Linked DNA regions of Hoeflea sp. 108. The protein of the gene in region 1 binds, or shares a complex with, the protein of each later gene. Links are inferred from orthologs where the notes say so. Each region holds a gene or a part of one and is shown on either strand. Other genes may lie near its edges.

The links. The genes of interacting proteins can lie anywhere in the genome.
Region 2: the proteins of accC (region 1) and accD are in contact, whole or in part, in a solved structure (PDB 8UXZ), measured with the Escherichia coli proteins. The link is inferred for Hoeflea sp. 108 from one-to-one orthologs.

The regions. Positions count from the first base shown.
Region 1 is NZ_KB890024.1:2,143,870-2,147,135, reverse strand. Bases 255-3,132 are described here. They hold accC (acetyl-CoA carboxylase biotin carboxylase subunit), read left to right. Parts: upstream 255-960; coding sequence 961-2,304; downstream 2,305-3,132. Other genes in these bases: B015_RS33820 (DUF2155 domain-containing protein), read right to left, coding at 3,091-3,132; aat (leucyl/phenylalanyl-tRNA--protein transferase), read left to right, coding at 2,332-2,946; accB (acetyl-CoA carboxylase biotin carboxyl carrier protein), read left to right, coding at 463-942; aroQ (type II 3-dehydroquinate dehydratase), read left to right, coding at 255-435. Also shown: more of aroQ, read left to right, coding at 1-254; more of B015_RS33820, read right to left, coding at 3,133-3,266. UniProt on the Escherichia coli protein: This protein is a component of the acetyl coenzyme A carboxylase complex; first, biotin carboxylase catalyzes the carboxylation of the carrier protein and then the transcarboxylase transfers the carboxyl group to form malonyl-CoA.
Region 2 is NZ_KB890024.1:5,091,787-5,094,768, forward strand. What follows is about bases 1-2,749. They hold accD (acetyl-CoA carboxylase, carboxyltransferase subunit beta), read right to left. Parts: upstream 1,963-2,749; coding sequence 1,039-1,962; downstream 1-1,038. Other genes in these bases: B015_RS0125305 (folylpolyglutamate synthase/dihydrofolate synthase family protein), read right to left, coding at 1-1,002; trpA (tryptophan synthase subunit alpha), read right to left, coding at 1,999-2,749. Outside these bases: more of trpA, read right to left, coding at 2,750-2,841; trpB (tryptophan synthase subunit beta), read right to left, coding at 2,844-2,982.

The DNA of each region.
Region 1 (3,266 bases):
TTGAAAACGGTTTTCGTCCTCAACGGTCCGAACCTTAATCTCCTGGGCAAACGCGAGCCCGGGATTTATGGCGGCAAGACGCTTGCCGACATCGAGGCCGACTGCCATGCAGCAGCCGCCTCCCTCGGGCTTGCAGTCGATTTCCGCCAGTCGAACCATGAAGGCGTCCTGGTCGACTGGATCCACGAAGCCGGCGAAGAAGCCGCAGGCATCGTCTTGAATGCAGGCGCCTATACCCACACCTCGATCGCATTGCAGGATGCCATACGGGCCGTCTCTCCTCTGCCGGTCGCCGAGGTGCATCTTTCAAACATCCATGCCCGCGAGCCGTTCCGCCACAAATCGATGGTGGCGCCGGTTGCCGTGGGCATGATCTGCGGCTTCGGGCCGCTCGGATACACGCTGGCGCTGCAGGCGCTAGCCGCCCGGCTCTGACCGGAAACAGACAGAAAAGGCTTGAACATGGCGACGAAGAAGAACGATGGTTTTGACCAGCAGATCGTCCGCGACCTCGCAGGGATCCTGAACGACACCAACCTGACCGAGATCGAGGTCGAGCTCGGCGATCTGAAGGTCCGCGTGTCGCGCCAGTCCCAGGCCGTCCACGCCTACGCCGCGCCGGCGCCGCTTCCGGTCGCTGCGGCAGCAGCAGCCGTCAACTCCACCGCCGCAGCAGCGCCCGCGCCGGCAGCAGCCATCGACATCGCCAAGAACGCCGTGTCGTCGCCGATGGTGGGCACCGCCTACCTGGCTCCCTCGCCCGACGCCAAGCCGTTCATCGAGGTTGGCGCTACCGTCAAGGAAGGCCAGACACTTCTCATCATCGAGGCGATGAAGACCATGAACCAGATCCCCTCGCCGCGTTCGGGCAAGGTGACTGCGATCCTGATCGAAGACGCGCAGCCTGTCGAATTCGGCATGCCGCTCGTCGTTGTCGAGTAAGCCGGAAGGCTGCGCGCAATGTTCCAGAAAATCCTGATCGCCAATCGCGGCGAAATCGCGCTGAGAGTGCTGCGTGCGGCCAAGGAGCTCGGCATCAAGACGGTTGCCGTGCATTCCACCGCCGACGCCGACGCGATGCATGTGCGGCTTGCCGACGAAAGCGTCTGCATCGGACCGCCGCCGTCGCGCGACAGCTACCTCAACATTCATCAGATCGTCGCGGCCTGCGAGATCACGGGTGCGGACGCAGTCCATCCCGGCTATGGCTTCCTGGCCGAAAACGCCAAGTTCGCCGACATCCTGGCCGCGCACAACATCACCTTCATCGGTCCCACGGGCGACCACATCCGCATCATGGGCGACAAGATCGAGGCCAAGCGCACCGCAAAGCGTCTAGGCATCCCGGTCGTCCCCGGTTCGGACGGCGCCGTCACCGATGAAAAGGAAGCCAAGCGCATCGCGTCCGAGATCGGCTACCCGGTCATCATCAAGGCCTCGTCCGGCGGCGGCGGTCGCGGCATGAAGGTTGCCCTGACCGAGGCGGACATTGACGTGGCGCTGGCCACCGCGCGCTCGGAAGCGGGTGCCGCTTTCGGCGACGACGCCGTCTACATCGAGAAGTATCTGCAGAAGCCGCGCCACATCGAAGTTCAGATCTTCGGCGACGGCGCAGGCAAAGGCGTACACCTCGGCGAACGCGACTGCTCGCTGCAGCGCCGCCACCAGAAGGTCTGGGAAGAGGCCAACTCGCCTGCCCTGAACTCCGAGGAACGCACCCGCATCGGCGACATTTGCGCCAAGGCGATTGCCGATCTCGGCTACTCGGGTGCCGGCACGATCGAGTTCCTCTACGAGAACGGCGAATTCTATTTCATCGAAATGAATACGCGTCTTCAGGTCGAGCATACGATCACCGAAGCCATCACGGGCATCGACCTCGTGCACGAACAGATCCGTGTCGCTTCGGGCGGCGGTCTTTCGGTCACGCAGGATGACATCAAGTTCAACGGCCACGCCATCGAATGCCGCATCAACGCCGAGGATCCGCGTACTTTTGCGCCCTCACCCGGCACGATCACGCATTTCCACACTCCCGGCGGCCTCGGCATCCGTGTCGATTCGGGCGTCTATTCCGGCTACAAGATCCCGCCCTACTACGACAGCCTGATCGGCAAGTTGATCGTCCACGGCCGCAACCGCGTCGAGTGCATGATGCGTCTCAGGCGCGCGCTGGACGAATTCGTGGTAGATGGTGTCAAGACGACGTTGCCGCTGTTCCGTGATCTCGTGGGCAACCCCGATATCGCCAATGGCGACTACGACATCCACTGGCTGGAAAAATACCTCGCCAAAAGCGAGTAGGCCCAAAGCGAGTAGATTGGGGGTCACATGACCCGACCCTATGCGCCCGGCTTCGGCATACCTACGGACCTTCTCCTGAAGGCCTATGCGTCGGGCGTCTTTCCCATGGCCGAAAGCGCCTCTGACCCGGAAGTCTTCTGGGTCAGGCCGGAGACGCGCGGCGTCATCCCGCTCGACAGCTTCCACATCCCCCACAGCCTGGCCCGTACCATCAGGCGCGGCCATTTCGAAATCCGCGTCAACAGCGACTTCGAAGGCACCATCGACGCCTGCGCGGAGAAGCGCTCGGGCCGCCTGTCGACCTGGATCAATGGGCCGATCCGCGAAGCCTATACGCGGCTGAACAGGATGGGCAACGCCCACTCGGTGGAAGCGTGGCGCGACGGCCATCAGGTCGGCGGGCTCTATGGCGTGTCGCTTGGCCGGGCCTTCTTCGGCGAAAGCATGTTCTCGCGCGAGACCGACGCATCCAAGGTCTGCCTGGTCCATCTCGTCGAACGGCTCCGCGAACACCACTTCGTGCTGCTCGACACGCAATTCACCACCGACCACCTGAAGCGCTTCGGCGCAGTCGACGTGCCGCGTGGAAAATACGAGAAGATGCTGGCTGATGCGATTACCGGCGAAGCATCTTTCGACTGAGTTCTTACTCCATGGCAGGGCTATCTTGCCGGTGATGGATGAAGCGCAATATCCCCGGCGTTGAGCAGACGCAGGCCGGTATGACGCAGCGGCCGCCTGCCGCTCACGCGCCGACGTCAGCCTGGAACACCGAATAGAACGGGATCAGTTGGTCTTGGCGGCCTGTGGCGCCGGCACTTCGGACTTCTGCTTGCAGCCCTTGAGCCAGACGTCATAGACGGCGTGCTCGACGGCGTTGAGGCCGGGGCTTTCTGCAAACATCCAGCCGGTGAAGATGCGTCGGATCTTGCGGTCGAGGGTGATCTCGTCGACCTCGACGA
Region 2 (2,982 bases), 2.9 Mb from region 1 along the record:
CTGCTCGGTCAGCGCCTCTGCGATCACGGTGCCGGCGCCGGGATTGTGGCCGCCATCGATCCACACTTCCGAACCCTTCGGCGCAAGATCGGTCAGCTCACCCTGCGGCAGGCGCTGCATCCGGCCGGGCCAGGTCACCGAGGCCATCGCCTTGTCGGCGATGCGGTCGTCGACCGGAAAACCCGCTGCCTTCACCGCCGCGATCGCCGCGGCAGCATTGGCATACTGGTGTCGGCCGGGCAGGCGCGGCGGCACGAGATCCATCAGCCCGGTCGGGTCCTGGAAGATCATCCGGCCGTTTTCCTCGAAGGCGAGGAAGTCCTGGCCGTAGACCTCGAGCGGGCAATTCAGCCGCTCGGCGGTGTCGATCAGCACCTGCTGGGCGGCTTCGCTCTCCTGCGCGCCGACGATGACAGGGCAGCCGCGCTTGATGATGCCGGCCTTTTCGGCGGCGATGAGCTCCACCTTGTCGCCGAGATAGGCCTCATGATCCATCGACACCGGCATGATCACCGACACAGCCGGCCGCTTGATGACATTGGTCGCGTCGAAGCGGCCGCCGAGGCCGACCTCGATGATGCAGGCGTCGGCCGGATGTTCGGCAAACAACACGAAGGTGACGGCGGTCAGGATTTCGAAGACGGTGATCTTTTCGCCGCGATTGGCCTCGCCGACGCGACGTACCGCATCGGCCAGCACGTCGTCAGCCACCAGCTTGCCGCCGCCAGGTGCAGCGAGACGATAGCGCTCGTGCCAGTTCACCAGATGCGGCGAGGTGTGGACATGAACGAGCATGCCCTGCGCCTCGAGCAAGGCGCGCGAAAACGCCGCGCACGAGCCCTTGCCATTGGTCCCGGCGATATGGATCACCGGCGGGATATGGTCCTGGGGATTGCCGAGCCGCTCGAGCAACCGGGTGATGCGGTCGAGCGAAAGGTCAAAGCCCTTCGGGTGTAGCGCCAGAAGGCGCTCGATTTCGACATCGGCTTCGAGCGTGGTCATGGCATTTCCCCCCGGCACTACGCGGCTGCGGTCAGATCAGGCCTGCGGGCGGCGTTCCGGCACGGGTACGACAGGCGGCAGGATCTCAGCTTCGGCCGGCTTGGCCTCCGCCGGCGTCTTCATCAGAATCTTCAGCAGGTTGGCGACCGTCGACTTCATCTCCAGGCGCGACACCACCATGTCGACCATGCCGTGGTCCATCAGGTACTCGGAACGCTGGAAGCCCTCGGGCAACTTCTCGCGGATGGTCTGCTCGATGACGCGCGGGCCGGCGAAGCCGATCAGCGCACCAGGTTCTGCGATATGCACGTCGCCCAGCATCGCATAGGAGGCGGTGACGCCACCTGTCGTCGGGTTGGTCAGCACCACGATGTAGGGCAGGCCGGCTTCCTTGAGCCGATCGACCGCGACCGTGGTACGCGGCAACTGCATCAGGGACAAAATACCTTCCTGCATGCGCGCTCCGCCGGAGGCAGCGAACAGGACCAGCGGACGCTTCTTTTCCAGCGCCACTTCGAAGGCGCGGATGATGGCGTCGCCTGCGGCCATGCCGAGCGAGCCGCCCATGAAGGCAAAGTCCTGCACGGTGACGACGACGGGCAGGCCCTCGATCTTGCCGGTACCCGACAGAATCGCGTCTTCCATGCCGGTCTTGGCCTTGGCGTCCTTCAGGCGGTCGACATAACGCTTCTCGTCGCGGAACTTCAGCGGGTCGGTGACGACTTTCGGATTCTCGATGGTGTCGTAGCGGCCGTCATCGAAGAAGAAGCGCAGCCTCTCCTTCGCCGAGATCTTCATGTGGTGGCCAGACGACGGGATGACGTACTGGTTTTCCTCGAGATCCTTGTGGAACACCATCTCGCCGCTCTCGGGATCCTTGATCCAGAGATTGTCGGGCATTTCCCGGCGGCCGAGCATCGAATTGATCTTCGGACGAACGAAGTTCGTGATCCAGTTCATGGTTTTGGTCCTCTTCGACCCTAGGACATGGGATATTTATTGGGCGGCAGCAAGGCGTGCGGCGCGAATGCCTTGGGACAAGCCATTGACCAGCGTCGCAACCGCCTCGGCCGGATCGGCCGTCTTCTCGCCCTTCGGCCCGATGACATTGGCCACCGCATTGACGATGGCGGTGCCCACCACCACACCGTCGGCGGAGGCGCCGATGGTGCGCGCCTGCTCGGCGGTCTTGACGCCGAAGCCGACGCAGACGGGCAGGTCGGTGTGCGCCTTGATGCGCGCCACCGCCTCGGCAACCTTCGAGGTGTCGGCCAGCGCCGAGCCGGTGATGCCGGTCATCGACACGTAGTAGACGAAGCCTGACGTGTTCTGCAGCACCTTGGGCAGCCGCTTGTCGTCGGTGGTCGGCGTCGCGAGGCGAATGAAATTGATGCCTGCCTTGAGTGCGGGGATGCAGAGTTCGGCGTCCATCTCGGGCGGCAGGTCGACGACGATCAGGCCGTCGATGCCCGAGGCGACTGCATCTGCGAGGAAGCGGTCGACGCCGTAGATGTAGATAGGGTTGTAGTAGCCCATCATCACGATCGGGGTGTCGTTGTCGTCCTTGCGGAACTCGCGCGCCATCTCAAGCGTCCTGGCCAGCGTCTGGCCGGCCTTCAGCGCCCGCAGGCCGGCAGCCTGGATCGCCGGGCCGTCGGCCATCGGGTCGGAGAACGGCATGCCGAGCTCGATGATGTCGCTGCCGGCCTTGGGCAGCGCCTTCATGATCGAGAGCGACGTTTCATAGTCGGGGTCGCCGCCCATGAAATAGGTCACGAGTGCCGGGCGTCCCTCGGCTTTCAGCTTCGCCATGCGGCGGTCGATGCGGGTGGTCGTCATGTTCAGATCTCCATGCCCAGCATCTTGGCAACCGTATGCACGTCCTTGTCGCCGCGGCCCGACAGGTTGACGATCATCACCTTGTCCTTGCCCATCGTCGGCGCGGTCTTCACCGCATAGGCAATCGCATGCGCCGATTCG